DNA from 2 places in the Streptomyces sp. A01 genome. Region 2 is predicted to be linked to the other one. Evidence: predicted binding sites of a transcription regulator. Region 2 holds the regulator's gene; the other holds the start of a gene.
The links. Region 2 encodes HspR, which represses chaperone genes until heat shock. Its sites were predicted from a motif close to TTGAGNNNNNNNNNCTCAA; they were not measured.

Region 1: the regulator HspR is predicted to act here: its motif matches at 3,318-3,336, upstream of lon (endopeptidase La).

The regions. Positions count from the first base shown of each region.
Region 1 is NZ_JBWLKN010000009.1:277,471-287,024, reverse strand. It holds gene AC5P1B_RS15310 (lysozyme) at 1-720, shown strand, start outside; gene lon (endopeptidase La) at 812-3,295, opposite strand; gene AC5P1B_RS15300 (hypothetical protein) at 3,434-4,342, opposite strand; gene AC5P1B_RS15295 (hypothetical protein) at 4,358-5,455, opposite strand; gene AC5P1B_RS15290 (hypothetical protein) at 5,476-5,694, opposite strand; gene AC5P1B_RS15285 (VOC family protein) at 5,833-6,225, opposite strand; gene AC5P1B_RS15280 (rhomboid-like protein) at 6,444-7,418, opposite strand; gene AC5P1B_RS15275 (spermidine synthase) at 7,689-8,633, shown strand; gene AC5P1B_RS15270 (response regulator transcription factor) at 8,752-9,501, shown strand.
Region 2 is NZ_JBWLKN010000022.1:2,147-11,700, reverse strand. It holds gene AC5P1B_RS25980 (pyridoxamine 5'-phosphate oxidase family protein) at 1-156, shown strand, start outside; tRNA gene AC5P1B_RS25975 (tRNA-Trp) at 327-403, shown strand; gene AC5P1B_RS25970 (hypothetical protein) at 407-700, opposite strand; gene AC5P1B_RS25965 (cupin domain-containing protein) at 704-1,069, opposite strand; gene AC5P1B_RS25960 (DUF397 domain-containing protein) at 1,213-1,410, opposite strand; gene AC5P1B_RS25955 (helix-turn-helix domain-containing protein) at 1,422-2,312, opposite strand; gene AC5P1B_RS25950 (ATP-binding protein) at 2,536-2,976, shown strand; gene AC5P1B_RS25945 (RloB family protein) at 3,001-3,525, opposite strand; gene AC5P1B_RS25940 (AAA family ATPase) at 3,590-4,885, opposite strand; gene AC5P1B_RS25935 (Uma2 family endonuclease) at 5,062-5,652, opposite strand; gene AC5P1B_RS25930 (heat shock protein transcriptional repressor HspR) at 5,992-6,465, opposite strand; gene dnaJ (molecular chaperone DnaJ) at 6,467-7,660, opposite strand; gene grpE (nucleotide exchange factor GrpE) at 7,691-8,377, opposite strand; gene dnaK (molecular chaperone DnaK) at 8,374-9,554, opposite strand, start outside.

The sequences.
Region 1 (9,554 bases), on a different contig from region 2:
GCCGAACCGGACCCGAAGGACCACCGGGCGGGCTCGATGATCCGCGAGCACGAGGGCGGCGTCCTCCGCAACAAACCGGACAAGCCGCGTGCCGAACAGGTCGCGGGAATGGATGTGAGCAGCCACCAGGGCACCGTGGACTGGAAGGCCGCCTGGGACAAGGGCGCCCGCTTCGCCTACGTCAAGGCCACCGAGGGCACCAGTTACAAGAACCCGGACTACCCTCACCAGTACAGCGGCGCGTACGACGCCGGCATGATCCGCGGCGCCTATCACTACGCCCTGCCCAGCAATTCCAGCGGCGCCGCCCAGGCCGACTACTTCGTCGACAACGGTGGCGGCTGGAGCAAGGACGGCAAGACGCTGCCGCCCGCGCTCGACATGGAGTACAACCCGTACGGCGACACCTGCTACGGCCTCACCGCGGCCGAGCTGGTCAAGTGGATCAAGGACTTCAGCGACACGGTGCGGGCGCGCACGGGCCGGTATCCGACGATCTACACCTCCACCAACTGGTGGACCAAGTGCACCGGCGACGACGCCAGCTTCGGCGAGCACCACCCGCTGTGGATCGCGCGCTACGCGGAGAGCCCCGGCCCCCTCCCCGCGGGCTGGAAGACCCACACCATCTGGCAGTACGCCGACTCGGGCACGTTCCCTGGCGACCAGAACTGGTTCAACGGCTCTCTCGCGCAGCTGGAGGCCCTCGCGACCGGCTGAACGCGCCTCGCCTCGCCGCCGGGGCCCCGGCGAGCGGGACGGCCCCTTCCCGCCGAAGCGGGGAGGGGCCGTCCCGACCGGCCGCGGCCCGTCACGCCGCGACCGGAACCTCCGCGCCGGCGGCACCGGAGGCGGCCTCGGAGCCCGCCTCCGTGGCGGGCGTCAGCGCCAGCTCAAGCACCTGCCGTACGTCCGAGACCGGGTGCACATCGAGCCGGTCCAGCACCTCGGCGGGGACGTCGTCCAGGTCGGGCTCGTTGCGCTTGGGGATGATCACGGTCGTCACCCCGGCCCGGTGCGCGGCCAGCAGCTTCTGCTTCACGCCACCGATGGGCAGCACCCGGCCGGTCAGCGACACCTCACCGGTCATGGCCACGTCCGGACGCACCTGGCGTCCCGACAGCAGCGAGGCGAGCGCCGTGGTCATCGTGATGCCCGCGCTCGGGCCGTCCTTGGGAACCGCGCCCGCCGGTACGTGCAGGTGTACGCCGCGTTCCTTGAGGTCGGCGACCGGCAGCTCCAGCTCGGCGCCGTGCGAGCGCAGGAAGGACAGCGCGATCCGCGCGGACTCCTTCATGACATCACCCAGCTGGCCGGTCAGCGTCAGCCCGGCACCGCCCGTCTCGGGGTCGGCCAGTGACGCTTCGACGAAGAGCACGTCGCCACCGGCGCCGGTGACGGCGAGACCGGTCACCACGCCCGGCACGGCCGTGCGGCGCTCGGCCGGGTCCTGGGCGGACTCGGGGGTGTGGTGCGGCCGTCCGATCAGCGGGCGCAGCTCATCGGTGCCGACCGTGAACGGCAGCTCCCGCTCGCCGAGTTCGTGCTGGGCCGCGACCTTGCGCAGCAGCCGTGCGACGGCCCGTTCCAGGTTGCGTACGCCCGCCTCACGGGTGTACTCCCCCGCGAGCTTGCGGAGCGCCTCGTCCTGGAGCACGACCTCGCCCGGCTCCAGACCGGCGCGCTCCAGCTGCCGGGGCAGCAGGTGGTCGCGGGCGATGGTGACCTTCTCGTCCTCGGTGTAGCCGTCGAGCCGCACCAGGTCCATGCGGTCGAGCAGCGCCTCGGGGATGGCCTCAAGGACGTTGGCGGTCGCCAGGAACACCACGTCGGAAAGGTCCAGTTCGACCTCCAGGTAATGGTCCCTGAAGGTGTGGTTCTGCGCCGGGTCCAGGACTTCGAGCAGCGCGGCCGCCGGGTCGCCCCGGAAATCGGAGCCGACCTTGTCGATCTCGTCGAGGAGGACGACCGGGTTCATCGAACCGGCCTCCTTGATGGCCCGTACGATCCGGCCAGGCAGCGCGCCGACGTACGTACGCCTGTGGCCACGGATCTCCGCCTCGTCCCGCACGCCGCCGAGCGCGACCCGCACGAACTCGCGCCCCATGGCGCGCGCCACCGATTCGCCGAGTGAGGTCTTTCCGACGCCGGGCGGGCCGACGAGGGCGAGCACTGCTCCGCCCCGGCGGCCGCCGATGACGCCGAGCCCACGGTCGGCGCGGCGCTTGCGCACCGCCAGGTACTCGGTGATGCGCTCCTTCACGTCCCGCAGCCCCGCGTGGTCCGCGTCGAGGACTTCCTTCGCGCCCTTGATGTCGTACGCGTCCTCTGTCCGCTCATTCCACGGCAGTTCGAGCACGGTGTCCAGCCACGTCCTGATCCAGCCGCCCTCGGGGCTCTGGTCGGACGCGCGCTCCAGCTTGTCGACCTCCTTGAGCGCCGCCTCCCGCACCTTGTCGGGCAGGTCAGCGGCCTCCACGCGGGCCCGGTAGTCGCCGGACTCGTCCTCAGCGTCGCCGTTCAGCTCGGCGAGCTCCTTGCGTACGGCCTCCATCTGACGCCGCAGCAGGAACTCGCGCTGCTGCTTGTCGACGCCGTCCTGGACGTCCTTGGCGATGGACTCGGCCACGTCCTGCTCGGCGAGATGCTCACTGAGCCAGCCCATGGCGAGCTTCAGCCGGACCACCGGGTCGACGGTCTCCAGCAGCTCAAGGCGCTGGGCGACGCTGAAGAAGGGCAGGTAGCCGGAGTTGTCGGCGAGCTGGGAGACGTCGTCGATCTGCTGTACGCGGTCCACGACCTGCCAGGCGCCGCGCTCGCGCAGCCAGCTGGTGGCGAGGGCCTTGTACTCCTTCATCAGCTCGGCGACCGTGCCGGGCGAGATCTCCCCCTCGCCGTCGGCGGTGGCCTCCTCGACGAGGGTGCCTTCGATCCAGAGCGCCGCGCCCGGGCCCGTGGTGCCCGCCCCGACGCGGATGCGGCGCACGCCCCTGATCAGCGCTCCCGGGTCGCCGTCGGAGAGGCGGCCGACCTGTTCGACGGTGCCGAGCGTGCCCACCCCGGCGTACGTCCCCTCGATCCGCGGGACGAGCAGCACCTGCGGCTTGCCTCCGCCGCCCCCGCCACCGCGGCCTTCGGCGCGGTCGCTCTCCTCGTGGGCGACGGCTTGTGCCGCCTCCACGGCGGCTCGTACATCCGCGTCGGACAGGTCGAGCGGAACCACCATGCCGGGCAGCACTACCTCGTTGTCGAGCGGCAGCACGGGCAGAGTGAGCGGTGTGGACAGCGAAGCCATGATCTCCCCTTAGGCAGGCAAGTTGAGCTATGTAGGCTCAATGCTTCTGATGCCTTTGGTGTTCCCCAGGGGCTGTTCGCTGTGAGCGATCACGTTCGCCGAGCCAGCAGAAGCCGGTTGCCGCGCACTGGGCCAACGTCATCCGGCGGGCCGCTCTTCCCTCACCCGTTCGGCGGTGGCCCGCCAGGGCGCCCGGGGGATGCCCACCAGCGGATACAGCCAGCGCACCGGCGACCTGCCGTGCAGCAGCAGCGGACCGGCCAGTACGGCGAAGACGGCCAGGCCGACGGGCCATCCGAACTGGTGGACCAGGACGCTGGCGATCACCGCGCCCGCGAGGGGCAGCCCGTAGATCCCGGCCGCCGCGATGGCGACAGCTATGACGCGCGGCACCTCGCGGTCCACGTCGGCGCCCGGCAGGGTCCAGCCTTCGGCGAGCCAGCCGATCTCGACAAGGAGCAGGGTGCCGAGCACCGTCGTACCGAAGACCAGCAGCGCGAGGAAGGTGCCGGAGGTCAGGAACTCCAGCACGTTGTTGATGACGCGGTCGTCAGGCCACCGGGCCAGGTCGGCGCGGTTCGTGCTCAGGAACCGCCGGTAGCCCGTGCCGTCCCAGCCGTGGACGAGCACGCCGAAGAGCAGGAAGTGACCGCTGACGGCCAGCAGGAACGCCCAGTACCCGGCGCCCAGCAGGCACAGCGCCTGGGCCAGCAGGAACCCGAGCACCGCCCCGGCCACGGCACCGCCCGCGTACCCGGCGACGAAACCCGCCCAGGCGTCATCGTGTCGGGGGGCGGCGTGCATGGTCGCCCACGACGGGTTCTGCCAGAGCAGGAACAGGCCGCTCGGGACCATCAGTCCAGCGGTGAACAGCACGGTCAGGCACAGATAGGGGCTGGCCGTCCTGGTCAACGCCCGCCAGGCCAGAGGGCCGGGCGGGGCGCCGCTGGTGAAGGCGCGCCAGTGCTGGAGCTGGCGCGCCGCCGACAACGCGAAGGTGGCGCCGGTCGCGAAGGCCCACAAGAGCCCCGCCTGCAAGGGGATCACCGCGAACCCCTCCGGTCAGGCTTCCCGGTCCTGGAAGGCGGGCAGCGCCATCAGGCGTTCCTTCCCCGCGTCGTCCATCAGCCCGACGAGCGGAATCACCGCTTCCCACAGGTCCTGCTTCTGCACCTCAAGGGTCAGCGCTTCCAGGTCCTCGGCGGGAAGCCGGGCCGCCGCGTCGGCGACGATCTTGCGGGAGTCCTCCGCCAGGGCCGTGGCCAGCGGGAGGAAGGCGGACCACAGCCCGGTGGCGACCACCGCGCGCACGATCCCGTCGAGCACCCGCGCGTCCCGCAGCGCGGGCAGTGTGGCCACGGCCCTGCGCTCCTCCTCCGCCAGCAGCGCCACGAGGGGGAGCAGCGCCTGCCACAGATCCTGCTCGTGCGTCGCACGGACCAGACCCTCCAGCCATTCCCTGTCCTGCCGCGCCGTGAGGACGGCGATCTCGGCCTGCCGCTCCACGCCGACCATCCCGGCCACCGCGAGCGCCTCCAGCCACAGGCCGCCGGAGGCGCTGCGGATCACGGCGGCGAGGCGCTCGGCGCCCAGCAGGTCGAGTATCGGGTCGAGCCGGTCCGGCTGGTCGATGTAGTAGCCGGTGCGGAGCACCACCGTGTCGTCGATCAGGCCGATGATGCGGCTGAGCGCGGAGTCCCGCAGGTGTCCTACGAACCGGCCCATGGTGATGACGTCGTCGTTCTCGGCCAGGGCGACGGCTATTCGGACCACGAGGTCCTCATCCAGCTTGTCCACGATGCCCTGTATGCGCCGCGGGTCGAGATGCGCGCAGGAGAGGGCGGTGAAGGAGACGGGCAGCTTCTCGATGATGGCCGCGGCGCGATGGCCCTCCAGTCGACCGGCCACGGCGGCGGCGAGCCGGGGCCCGAGGGCCTTCTGTGAGATGGCGGCGGCGACGGCGGCGGGGACGAGTTTGGTCGCGCCCGCGATCCGTCCCAGCATCTCGGGGGCGCCGTCGAACACGGCGGCGACCGTCTGCTCCCGGAAACGGCGCAGTTCGTCGGCGGGCAGGGAGTTGAGGAAGGCCAACGAGCCGTCGTCGACTCCCAGCAGGCGGGAGACCTTCTCCGCCTCGGCACGGTTACGCAGGGCGTCCATGAGGTGTCGTCACCGTCCCGTCACTTGAAGAGGATCTTGCGGACCGGGCCGCGCGCCAGCGCGGGGACCAGGAGCAACGCCTTTTCCGCCGCCTCCTCCAGCCCGTCGTTCTGCGCCGCGCGCTCGGCGCGCAGCGCGCCCGCGAGAAGCTGGAGCTGTGCCGGGGTGAGCGCCGCGAAGCCCGGGGGCGGCGGCGCGCCGAGTTCGGTGCCGAGTTCAGCCAACGCGTGATCACTCATAAGCCCTCCAGGGGCGAGTGCGAGGGTCGCTGTCGGCCCATGACACTGCTGGCGTTTTGACTAATAGTCAATAAGTCGCGCAACGCCGCACGCCCGGGAAGGGCAGGGGATCACCCGGAACGCGGGAAGGGCCGCCCGCTACCGCTGCGCCATGTACATCAGCTCCCAGACGTGACCGTCGGGGTCCTGGAAGCTTCCGCCGTACATCGGGCCCTCGTCCATGACCGGCTTCCACGGTTTTCCGCCCGCCGCTATCGCCTTCGCGACCGTCTGGTCCACCTGCTCCCTGGAGTCGGCGGACAGGCAGGTGAGGACTTCCTTGGTCTTCGTGGCGTCACTGATGTCGCCGTTGATGAAGTCCCTGAAGCGGCCCTCCTCAAGGAGCATCACGAAGATGTTCTCCTCGACGACCATGCACGAGGTCTTCTCGTCCGAGAAGTCCGGGTTGAACGTGAAGCCGAGCTCACCGAAGAACGTCACCGACCGCTTCACGTCGCTGACCGGCAGGTTCACGAAGATCGTCCGCATGATGCCATCCCCTTCTGTCCGACGTCGGCCCGCCCGGACCGGCTTGGCCGGGATGCGTACTCATGTTCCCTCGCATCGCCTCGCCGGGCGAGAAGAGGGGGAGCGCCGCGACGGCGCACGCTGCCACCGCCAGCCGCCTCCGGGGGTACGAGCCGACCGGCTGGGGCCGTGAGATGAGGCCGTGAGATGGGACCGCCCCTGTCAGGCGCCTGCCCCGGCGCCTACCAGGCGGCTCGCGACCGCTGGATTCGCGCGCCCCGGCGGCGCAGGTACGGCCACCAGGCCAGGCCGCTCAGCAGCGCGATGACGTGCCCCCAGTTGGTCAGCGGGTCGGCCAGCTCGATCAGGTCGAGCGTCAGGACGGCGCAGACCCCGGCCAGCAGCGTCCACCTCGCCCAGCGCGTCAGCAGCCCGGTGAGCGCGGCGAGGCTCGCCAGCAGCCCGTAGCTGATCCCGTAGTCGAGCCGGTCGAGTGAGCTGGCGGGCAGATGACCGGAGGCGACGGACGCGGCGACGGGCAGCTCGGTGAGCAGTGTGGCCAGGACATGGCCGGACAGGAAGACACCCGCCGTGCGCCAGCCGCCGACGCGCCGCTCCAGCACGCTGAGCACCAGCAGGAAGAACAGGATCGACGGCGACATCAAGCCGCCCGCGACCCAGATCCCGCTGGCGACGAGCACCACCAGCGGCCGGTCGGCGAGATTGGAGGCGTCGGAGCTCGATCCCTCCAGCGCCCCGTGCACGGTCCCCGGATCGCCCAGACCGGCGAAGAGGCCGGTGGCCAGGAGGACGGCCGCGTAGCAGAACGTGAACGGGGTACGTGCGGGCGTCGGCGCCACCGCGACCAGCCGGGCGAGCCGGCCCCGGCTTCGGCCCCGCCCCGTGCGTCGCGACGCGGGCCCGAGCTGCGGAGCGTTCACATCCGGCGCGGCCGCCCCCACGGCGGGAGAGGCAGCGGCGGCCGGGGAACCGGCGGTGACGGCGGCCGGAGCCGCGTCCGCCGCGGCGGCGGGCGCGTCCGTACGGGTGACGGCGCCAGCCGTGCTCCCCAGGGCGGCGGCCCTCGTCACGGCGGCCTTCCGCGCGCCCTCGGCCACCAGGTCGCCAGCCCCGGCCTCGCCGGTCACCATGCCAGCGCCGGCACCGACCGCCCGCGCGTCCTCAGCCGTACCAACGGCTGCTCCCGACCTGCTCACCGCGCCGGGACCCCTTTCGCCAAGGCCGCACGAGCCACGCGCGGCGCACTGGCACCACCTTCTGTCATCCGGGGGCGGCACGCCGATGGCCACGGATGTGACGATCATCACACTGGACAACCGACTGCACCTGAACGGCGTCCACACCTTCCCCTCACGCTCGGCCGCGCGCCGCCCGAGCGGTCCGCGGATACTCGCTGGACCGGCCATCGGGGCTCCGCCAAGATGGCCCGGTCCGTCCCGCCTCGCTACTTTCCGGAGGTCCGCACGATGCCCGCGCCGTACGAGTCGACCGCGTACGACCCCGCCCCCGACAGCCGGGGGCCGACGGGCGACCAGCCGCCGGGCGTGGGCGGGCCGGTGGACAGCGGCGGGCCGGAGGCCGATGACCGGCCGGTGACCGTGGACCGCCGGGAAGGCCCGTATGGGGAGGTCGCCCTGCGGCGGCGCGGGCGGGCGCCCGGGGAGGTCTGGGAGATCATCGCCAACGGCTGCTTCCTGATGGACACCTCCGACGGGCGCTCCGAGCGGCTGCTGATCCGCGCCGCGCTCGCCGCCCTGCCCGGCGGCCCAGCCGGGCAGGGCGCGAGGCCCGCCGTGCTGATCGGCGGTCTCGGTGTCGGGTTCTCGCTGGCCGAGGCGGCGGCGGAGCCGCGCTGGGGCCGCATCGTGGTGGCCGAGCGCGAGGACGCGGTGATCGACTGGCATCTGCGCGGCCCGCTCAGCAGCGTCTCCGCCGACGCGCTGGCCGACCCGCGCACGGAGATCCTGCACACCGACCTGGTCGGCTACCTGCGCGGCGCCCCTGAAGCCGCCGCCGCGCCGGACGAGCCGCGCCCGCCCGCCGCCGCACCAGAGCGCCCCCGCCCGGCGTCCGGGCTCCCCCAGGACCCGCCCGGGCACCCCGGACGGCCCGCGCGCGCCCAGCTGTCCCGGCGTTCCCCGCAGCGCTACGACGCCCTGTGCCTCGACATCGACAACGGGCCGGACTGGACGGTGACCGAGGACAACGGCGGCCTGTACTCCCCCGCCGGGCTCGCGGCCTGCCGGGAGTGGCTGAATCCCGGCGGTGTGCTCGCCGTATGGTCCGCGCGGCCTTCGCCCGCTTTCGAGGAAGCGTTGCGTAATGCCGGTTTCACGGCTGTACGGACGGAAGAGATCGCAGTTGCCCGAGGCGTCCCTGACGTGGTCCACCTCGCGATTCGCGGTGCGTAGCCGAGCTACGCACAGTGCGTTTACGCTGCATGCCAGCGAAGGCGGCCAGGGCAGCCAGGGCGAGCACAGCCTGACCGGCCCCGACGCGACAGGCAAGGGACAATGCAGGGGCGGGCGTATGGAGCAGACACACAACGGCCTTGGCGGCGCCGCGGCGACCGCCAACGGGGCCAATGGGGCGCAGCGCCGGGTGCTCGTCGTCGAGGACGATCCCACGATCGTCGACGCCATAGCGGCCCGGCTGCGCGCGGAGGGCTTTCAGGTACGTACGGCTGGCGACGGGCCCTCGGCTGTGGACACCGCGGAGGCGTGGCAGCCCGACCTGCTGGTGCTCGATGTGATGCTGCCGGGGTTCGACGGGCTTGAGGTGTGCCGCCGGGTGCAGGCGCAGCGGCCGGTGCCCGTGCTGATGCTGACCGCGCGCGACGACGAGACCGACATGCTGGTGGGCCTCGGGGTCGGCGCCGACGACTACATGACGAAGCCCTTCTCGATGCGCGAGCTGGCGGCGCGGGTGCACGTGCTGCTGCGCCGAGTGGAGCGGGCGGCGCTCGCGGCGCACACGCCGCGCACCGGCATTCTGCGGCTCGGGGAGCTGGAGATCGACCACGCGCAGCGCCGGGTGCGGGTGCGGGGTGCCGACGTGCATCTCACGCCGACCGAGTTCGACCTGCTGGTGTGTCTCGCGAACACACCGCGCGCGGTGCTCTCCCGTGAGCAGCTGCTCGCCGAGGTGTGGGACTGGGCCGACGCCTCCGGCACCCGGACGGTCGACAGTCACATCAAGGCGCTGCGCCGCAAGATCGGCGCGGAGCGCATCCGTACGGTGCACGGCGTCGGATACGCCCTGGAGACTCCGGCGGCATGAGCGGCGCACGCGCGGCCACCGGCGCGCAGGCGTCAGCGGCGGGGGCGCCGCCG
Region 2 (9,554 bases):
TCAACCCTGGAGGGCCGCGCCCGGGTCCGCACCGACCCCGAATCGGTCGCCGAGGCCGTCCGCCGCTACGCCGACCGCTACGGCCGCACACCGACCCCCAACCCGGAGCGCGTGGCGATCGAGATCACGTTGACCAGGGGCATGGGCCGGGTCTGAGGAACGGCCCGGCCGCCGCATCACGGTGGTGCGGAGCGCCTCCCTGGCGTGACGCGTCATGACCCACGAAGGCCCCGCCCACGACCCCCACCTTCGGCGGTCACCAGCGGACCGTCCGCGCGAAAATCATGGCGACGGGCCGCACGCCGTGCGAAACTAACGCACACCAAAGGGGTGTAGCTCAGCTGGCCAGAGCACCGGTCTCCAAAACCGAAGGCCGCAGGTTCGAGTCCTGCCGCCCCTGCCATGCTTACCGCACTTCGTCGATGACCTCCAGGTTCAAGAACCGGGGCTCGGCGGTGCACAACGCGCGGAACTTTTCCGCCACGCGTTGCGTCTCGGGCAGCTCACTGTTGGCCATCGCCTTCTCGTACGACGGGAACTCAACGATGTCCACGTAGTGGTTCGGCCTGTCACGGTCCTTCGTGTGACACTCCCGGCTCACCGTGCGCTTGCCTTCGGTGGCCGCCAGCCACTCGTCGAAGGCCTCTCCCATTTTCGCTTCCTGCGTGGTCTCGTAGTCGATGACCTGCACGAACGTCATGAGTCAGCCCTCTTCCAGGCGGGCGTACTCCTGGGCCATGCCACCAGCGAAGTCATACGCGATGACCTGCTCGTCACCCACGACCCACGCGTCGTGACCCGGCGGGACAACGAACACGTCCCCGGGCCCGACCTCGGACTCGGCCCCGTCGTCCATGCGCACGCGCAGCCGACCCTGCACCAGGAACCCGTTGTGGTGGACCTCGCAGCTCTTGGTCCCCACGAGAGGACCCAGCGACTCCGACCACCGCCAGCCAGGCTCAAACGTGGCAATAGCGAAGTCCAGCCCCGTCATGTGGAGCGCTTCGAGGTGCCCTCGGGGAAAATCTCGCCGCTCATCCGGCTTCTCGATCGTCTTGACTTCCATCATGGTGCTACCTCCTGCCATCATCTCCATACTGCGCCTGGTGGGGGCATATGTCCCCTCAAGTCCGCTTGAAGTTCACGACCGCGATTCGCTGCCACACGGCGAGGCCATACGAAGACCAGGCCCGCCGCAGGCGGCTCTGCGCGTCAGGAAGCCGAAGGGCCGAACGCCCCCGCCTTGACGGCCCCGATGAGGCCCCGGAGGGCGGTCGGTGTGGTGATGAGGACGACGCCGGGGGCGTCGCTCTCCCGGAGACGTATGAGGTCGTCTGCGGCCTTCGATACCTCGACGCACTCGTTTTGCTCATAGGGGCCGGAAAACGAACTCTTTCGCCATTGCGTCACAGCCCGCACCCTCACAACTCCCGGATCATGTCGTTGACGAAGTCCCGAGTCTCGTCCGTCGACAGCGCATCTTGCTCCAGCAAGCTGAACGCCTGTCGATACTCAGACAACTGCTCGGCATCATCAACGAAAGAGGACCCTCGCACGATGTCAAACTGCGCCGTATCCAGCTGGACTACTACGCCGTCTGCGTAGAACATCGCGAACGCGGGCGAAAAGCCCTCCCGGGCAAAGGGAATGACCCTGAAGTGCACTGAAGGCCGATGCGACTCCCGCAAAAGAAACTCAAGTTGGCTACGGACGACCTTCCGACCACTCACCTGCATCCGAAGCGCTGCTTCATGGATGACCAGCCTGACAACAGGCGGCTTGTCACGGTCGAGGATCTGACGACGCGCCTGGCGAAAGGCCACCAGCGCGTCAGCGCGGTCCCGTGACAATCCGTATTGTGCGTTATTGAACAGAGCGCGGCTGTGTTCCTCCGTCTGAAAAAGGCCCGGGATATGCACCACCTGAAAAATCCTGAGGCGGGGAGCGTGGTGTTCAAGCTCCGCAAGGTCGAGCAGAGCAGTACTGCCAACCGCTCGATATTTCTGCCACCAACCTCGCACACGCTCTGAAGCCATCGCCGCTAGAGCGTCCACCAACGCGGCATCCTCAACGCCGTAAGAGGACGCCAGATTTCGCACGCGCTCAGCGCCAACTGCGATGCGTCCCGCCTCCAGGTGGGACATCGTCGCCTGGTCCACGCCGACCGCGCGGGCAGCCTCACGCGCAGGAACTCCCGCACCCTCTCGCAACTTTCTGAGTTCCGCTCCCAACCGCACTTGGCGTGCCGTGGGGTTGCTCCTCCTCGCCATGGACTTCTCTTCCTTCTCGGGCTTGCGGCGCCACTGTGTCACGGCTCAGCACGATCGGGCGAACGTCGAAGAACGTGTTGCAAGGGGCCATACTTGGCCTCTACGTTGAGTACTGCGCCGCTCACAGAGTGGTTACCGGCCACACCGGAAGCGCACCGCTACCCCCATGTCTGCCGCCCGCCAGGGCACAGGCACCGGCATGTCCGGCGAGGGCAGCGGCATGGACACCGGTCGGCCCGCCCCATCGCGCCATCAGGAGGCTCCCATGCCCCTCACCGCATCCCAGATCACGCCCTTCGAGTACAGCTTCCACATCCCGCATGACCCGCGAGCCATCGGTGTCGCACGAGCTTCTGTGCGGACCGTTCTGGCCGTCCACGAACTGACCGAACTGACCGATCAGGCCGAGTTGCTGGCCAGCGAGATGCTGACGAACGCCATCGTGCACTCGGACGGTGAGGCGGACCTCAGGCTCACCTGGACCGAGGAGACCGGGACGTTGCGGCTGACCGTATGGGACACCAGTAGCGAGCCACCGGACGTACGGGAAGTCGGCGACGACAGCGAGGGGGGCAGGGGCCTGCATCTGCTGCGGTTGTTCTCCGACCGGTGGAACCACTTTCCGCTCCAGGGCGAGCTGTGGGGACCGGCGTCCAAGGTCGTGTGGTGCGAGATCGACAGGCCACCGCCCCGCGAACGGGCGTGAGCCACAGGGCGGCACGCGGAGCCCTCAGCGCTCCGCGACCCGCTCCACAAGCATCCACATCCCTGTGGACGGGTTCGTACGGTGTTCCTGTCCCGGCTCAGCCAACCGCCGGGCGTGCGTTACGGCTTCGGACCAACGCGCCTCGTAGTCCGCGAAGTTCAGGCGCGCCTTGTCGTAACCAGGCACGTGCTTCTTCAGGTGCGGCAGCAGGTCCTTGTACGTCGCCGCGTACGAGCTGTGCGCGCGGAAGTGCAGGATCAGCCACAGCTCGAAGCACGGGTTGGACAGGGCGACCTTAATGCCCTGCCGCTGGGCCTCCGCTACCGCTGCCGCGACGTCGTAGTGGTCGATGTCGAAGACGCACCAGACCTCGTCGAAGTCCCCAGCAACGCGGTCCTGTTCCTTGACCGCGTAATCGACAAGCTGCGACGGCGAGCACGACTTCGTCCGCACCCGGACCGTGACGGCGGGGTTGCCGAGGTGGTTGACGAGCCCCTGAACGTAGTCCCGCTCGGTCACCTCGCCGTCGCAGACAACCAGCAGGCGCATGCGAGCACGGCGAGTCGCGGGCCCCCGTGAGAGGTTCGACTCGAAGGCGGGACGGCGCCGCCCGCTACTCTTCGGGGTCCTCGCCACCCGGCCCCCTCCCACGGGCGGCCACCGCCGCCTCGAAGCGTTCGTCGCTCAGGAACGGGACCGCGCCGTAGCTGCCCCCCAGATAGCGGCGTTCCCGGTTCTCGTCCTGGCGTGGCTTGAAGTCGGAGAGCGGGAAGATCGTCGTCTCGCCGTACTCGTCCTTCTCCACGAACCACACCTCGTCCCGCTTGAGAACGTCCTCGCCGCCGTCGCGGCCGAGCAGGCTCGCATCGTGCGTGGTGAGCAGGAGTTGTGCACCGTGCGGGTTGGTGGCGGGGTCGTGGAACAGCTTGATCAGGTGTGCGGTGAGGCGTGGATGCAGGCTGGAGTCGACCTCGTCCACGACGAGCAGTCCCCCGTCGCCCAGTGCGCTCAGAACAGGAACGGCATAGGCCAACAGTGCCTTCGTGCCCGCCGACTGGTCCTCCATGCCCATCCGGACGCTGCCGCCCCGGCCGCGCTGCTGAACCCACACCCGACGTCGCTCCCTGGGCAGCAGGGCCCTCGCCAGGAGGTTCCGGTGTGACTTGCTGGGCCGCGCTCCCCTCAGCATTCTGTCCGCGTGGAGCTCATCGTCCCGCACGGTCTCGATGCCCACGTTCTCGATGCCGAGGTCCGCCGCGCGCAACAGGCTGACCACGGAGGGAATCAGCGCGGGCTCAGTCAGGATTTGTTCCGCTTCGAGACCCCACAGCGTCTGGAAGCCGCCGCCCGACCGGAACGTCAGCTGCGACCTGAACCACTCGTACACCGGTTGTACCGCGTCCTGCCGGGAGCGGGCGGCCACCGACAGGAACAAGCTGTTCGGTTCGGTGATGTTCTTGATCAGCTCCAGCTCGCGTCTCGGCAGCGTCTCACCGAAGACGAAGTCGTCCCCCGACCGCTGGAAAACCGTCCGCTTGCGGCCCTTCGGATAGCTGTAGAGCCACTCATCGAGGACCCGCTCGCCGTCCATGCTGCACCCGTACGTATGCCGCACACCGGCCAGCACCAGGTCCACCACGTACCACGACGGCTCGTCCGCGCACTCGGGGTCCAGCGCGAACGGATACCGCTCGATGCCGCCACCCGGCTCAGCGTCCCGGTGCGACGACACCACCAGCGTGGCGAGGAACTGGAGCGCGTGCACCACATTCGACTTGCCCGCCGCGTTCGCGCCGAACAGCGCCGCGACCGGCACCGCCTGCCACTCCGTGCCCTCGGGGCGGTCCGCGTCGTAGACGGGAGCCAGCAGGAGCTGCTGCTCTTCTCTGATGGAACGGTGATTGGCCACGCGAAAACTCAGCAACATCCCCGTTCACCTCCTCCGAGCGGCTTCAGCGCCTTTCGCGCGGGAAAACCGCACGAATCGCGGTGTAGCTACACCGTACGGCCTGATGGAGGACGACAACAGGCCCGCCACCCAACCGGGGTAGCGGGCCCATCACGTCTGCGGACACGTCTGCCGGCTCACGCCCTGCGCGGCCCCGTCACGGCCTCCGTGATCACGAAACCCTTCGCCGGGCCCTCCGGGATGGTCACCTCGGTGCCGTACGGAACGCGGGTGGAGGCGGCATAGACGCCCTCTTCGCGGGAGGGGGCGGTCAGGACCGTCACCGTGCCGTGGTTGTCGTGGTCGTCGATGAGGACGTAGACCGGGATGCCCGCCTCGGCGTACGCGCGGCGCTTGCGGACCCGGTCGCGCTTGATGTTCGCTCGGCCCGGGGAGACAACCTCCGCGACGAACTGAACAGCGGTGGCGTCGGCGCCCAGGCCGTCCTCGGTAGCGATGTCCGCCAGGTCCACGGGCCCAATGAACACGTCAGGCACCCATGGCTTGAGCCCATGGATCACATTGATGTCCTGGTGAGCGGCGAAGTCACTACCCTCAAGATGCTTGTCCAGCATCCGGCGCAGTCGGTTGGCGGTCTGGCCATGGTCCAAGCGTCCAGTCGGCGACACCTCGATGAACCCCTCGACGATCTCGGCGTTGAAGCCCTCGGGGAGTTCCATGGTCTTCCACGCCTGCCACAGGGCCTCATCGAGCGTCGGGGGGGGCATGGCTGGCACCTCCGGCGGGGCTTCGTGGACGAGAGCGGTCATAGCGCGGCACCTCCTCCTCAAGTGTGGGTGGGCGTCCCCTGCGGCACAAGCGACGCCGCCACGTTAGGGAGCGGGCGGCCTGGCGGTCGGCTTTCGATCGTTTGTCCATCCGATCGGATGAACGGCGGTGCGCAGCCCTGACGGCGAGCGCCCCCGAGCAAGCCACCAGCCCCCACACAGCGACAAGCCCGCCGCCCGGCGACCGGGTGACGGGCCTGCGCGTACAGCCTGAGAAAACGACCGTACAGACGGAGAAAGCGACCGAGAAACGGCGAACGAGGCGAAAGACGAGCGGGGCTACTCCACACCCGGCCGCTTCGGTCGCCAGACCACCAGCGCGCTCGACTGTTGGACCTGGTTGTACGGGACCAGGTCCCGCCGGTACGAGGCGTGGACGGCTGCCTCGCGCTGCTGGATGGTCGCCGCGGCGCCCTCGACGGCCTGCTGGAGTTCGGCGACGCGTGACTGGAGCGCGATCACCTGGTTCTCCAGTTCGATGATCCGCTTGATGCCGGCGAGGTTGACGCCGTCGTCCTGGCTCAGCTGCTGGACCTGGCGCAGGAGCTCGATGTCGCGGGCCGAGTAGCGGCGGCCGCGGCCCGGGGTGCGGTCAGGGGAGACCAGGCCGAGACGGTCGTACTGCCGCAGGGTCTGCGGGTGCAGGCCGGAGAGCTGAGCGGCGACCGAGATGACGTATACCGGTGACTCGTCGGTCAGCTCGTAGGGGTTGCGGCTGGGGCCGCCTGGCCTCCGTACGCCTCGGCCGTCCATCTCATGCTCCCTTCGCGGCCTGGAACAGCTCGGACCTCGGGTCCTCGTCCGATGTCGCTTCGCGGTACGTCTCCAGCGCGTCTCGCGCCTTGTCACTCAGATCCTGCGGCACCGCGATCTCTATGGTGACAAGCAGATCGCCCCGAGTGCCATCCTTGCGCGCCGCTCCCTTGCCACGGGCGCGCATGGTGCGGCCACCCGGCGTACCGGCGGGCAGCTTGAGGGTGACCGCCGGGCCGCCCAGCGTCGGGACCTTGATCTCGGCGCCGAGGGCCGCCTCCGCGAAGGTGACGGGCACGGTGACGGTCAGGTTGTCGCCCTTGCGGCCGAAGACCGGGTGGGCGTCGACGTGGACCACGACGTACAGGTCGCCCGCCGGGCCGCCCGTCTCGCCCGGCGCGCCCTTGCCGCGCAGTCTGATGCGCTGGCCGTCGCTGACGCCCGCCGGGATGCGGACCTGCATGGTCCGCGAGGAGCGGGCGCGACCGCTGCCCTTGCACTGGTCGCAGGGGTCCTGGGCGATCAGGCCGCGGCCCCGGCAGTCCACGCACGGGTCGGTGAGCGAGAAGCCGCCACCGCCGCCCCGGCTGACCTGCCCGGTGCCGACGCAGGTCGGGCACACCCTGGGGGTGCCGTTCTTGTCGCCCGTGCCCTGGCACGCCTTGCAGGGCGCCTGGCTGGACATCCGCAGCGGGACGGTCGCCCCGTCCACCGCCTCGGTGAAGCTGAGCGTCACCTCGGACTCGATGTCCTGGCCCCGGCGCGGCTGGGTACGGGTGCCCGCGCCGCTCCGGTTGAACAGGCCGCCGAAGACGTCGCCGAGACCGCCGCCGAAGCCCCCGGCGCCAGGACCGGTGCCGCCGCCCTGGGGTCCGCCGCCTCCGAAGAGGTCGCCCAGGTCGAAGTTGAAGTTGCCGGTGCCGCCGGGCCCGCCCGGGCCCGGCCGGAAGCCGCCGTTGCCGAACAGCGCTCGGGCCTCGTCGTACTCCTTGCGCCGCTTGGGATCAGCGAGGACGTCGTTCGCCTCGGAGATCTCCTTGAAGCGCTCCTCGGCCTTCGCGTTCCCGGTGTTGGCGTCCGGGTGGTACTCGCGGGCGAGCTTCCGGTACGCCTTCTTGATCTCGGCCTCGGTGGCGTCCTTCGGGACGCCGAGGACCTTGTAGTAGTCCTTCTCCACGAAGTCCTTGGTGCTCATCCTCGACGTCCCTCCTCTCCGTGCACCGCGTCAGCCCTCGTCTGGGCCACCGCTCTCCTCGTCTGCCGCTTCGTCACCGCTGCCGCCCGCCGCGGCACCTGGCTGCGGCTCGGCGACGGCGACCCGCGCGGGGCGAATCGTTCGCTCGCCGATCCGATACCCCGGCTGGAGGATCGACACGCACGTCGTTTCCGTGACGTCCGGCGCGTAGCTGTGCATCAGCGCCTCGTGCACCAGCGGATCGAAGGGCTCGCCCTCCTTGCCGAACTGCTGCAGGCCCAGCTTGGCCGCCGCGCTCTCCAGCGACTCGGCGACCGACTTGAACCCACCGACCAGCTCGCCATGTTCCCGCGCGCGGCCGATGTCGTCGAGTACGGGAAGGAGCTCGGTCAGGAGCTTCGCCGCGGCGATCTCCGCGACCGTGGCCCGGTCCCGCTCCACCCGGCGGCGGTAGTTCTGGTACTCCGCCTGGAGGCGCTGGAGGTCCGCGGTGCGCTCGTTGAGCGCGGTACGGACCTGGTCGAGCTGGGCCGTGAGGGCCACGTCCTGCTTCGCCTGACCGTTTCGCTGTGCGTCCCCTGCCGGGGCCGCCGGGCCCGCCTTGTCGGCGGACCCGGCCCCCTCCGCCGCGTCGGTCTGCGACGCGGCGTCGGGGGTTGATGCGGCATCAGAGGGGACGTCGGGCTGTTCGTCGAAGCCCGGGGTCTCCTCCGTCACGCGGCACCATCCCTTCGGTCATCCGTCTTCTCGTCGTCGACGATCTCGGCGTCCACGACGTCGTCGTCCTTGGCCTGGCCCGCGGCACCGGCACCCTCAGCGCCCGCGGCACCCTCGGCGCCCGCACCGGCGGCCTGCGCGTCCGCGTACATCGCCTGGCCGAGCTTCTGGCTGACGGTGGCGACCTTCTCGGTGGCCTCGCGGATCGCGGCGTTGTCCTCGCCCTTGAGCTTTTCCTTCAGCTCGCCGACGGCGGTCTCGACCTCGGTCTTGACGTCGTCCGGGACCTTCTCCTCGTTGTCCTTGAGGAACTTCTCCGTCTGGTACACGAGCTGCTCGGCCTGGTTGCGCGTCTCGGCGGCCTCGCGGCGCTTGTGGTCCTCGTCCGCGTACTGCTCGGCCTCGCGCATCATGCGCTCGATGTCGTCCTTCGGCAGCGCGGAGCCGCCGGTGACGGTCATCCGCTGCTCCTTGCCGGTGCCGAGGTCCTTGGCGGAGACGTGCATGATGCCGTTGGCGTCGATGTCGAAGGTGACCTCGATCTGCGGCACGTTGCGCGGCGCGGGCGGCAGCCCGGTCAGCTCGAACATTCCGAGCTTCTTGTTGTACGCCGCGATCTCGCGCTCGCCCTGGTACACCTGGATCTGCACGGACGGCTGGTTGTCCTCGGCCGTCGTGAAGATCTCGGAGCGCTTGGTCGGGATCGTGGTGTTGCGCTCGATCAGCTTCGTCATGATGCCGCCCTTGGTCTCGATACCAAGCGACAGCGGCGTGACGTCGAGCAGCAGGACGTCCTTGACCTCACCCTTGAGGACACCGGCCTGGAGCGCGGCGCCGATGGCGACGACCTCGTCCGGGTTGACGCCCTTGTTGGCGTCCTGGCCGCCGGTCAGCTCCCTGACGAGCTCGGCGACGGCGGGCATCCGGGTGGAGCCACCGACGAGGACCACGTGGTCGATCTCGGACAGCTGGATGCCGGCGTCCTTGATGACGTTGTGGAACGGGGTCTTGCAGCGCTCCAGCAGGTCGGAGGTCAGCTGCTGGAACTGGGCCCGGGTGAGCTTCTCGTCCAGGTGCAGCGGGCCCTCGGCCGACGCCGTGATGTACGGCAGGTTGATCGTGGTCTCGGTGGACGAGGACAGCTCGATCTTCGCCTTCTCCGCGGCCTCGCGGAGAC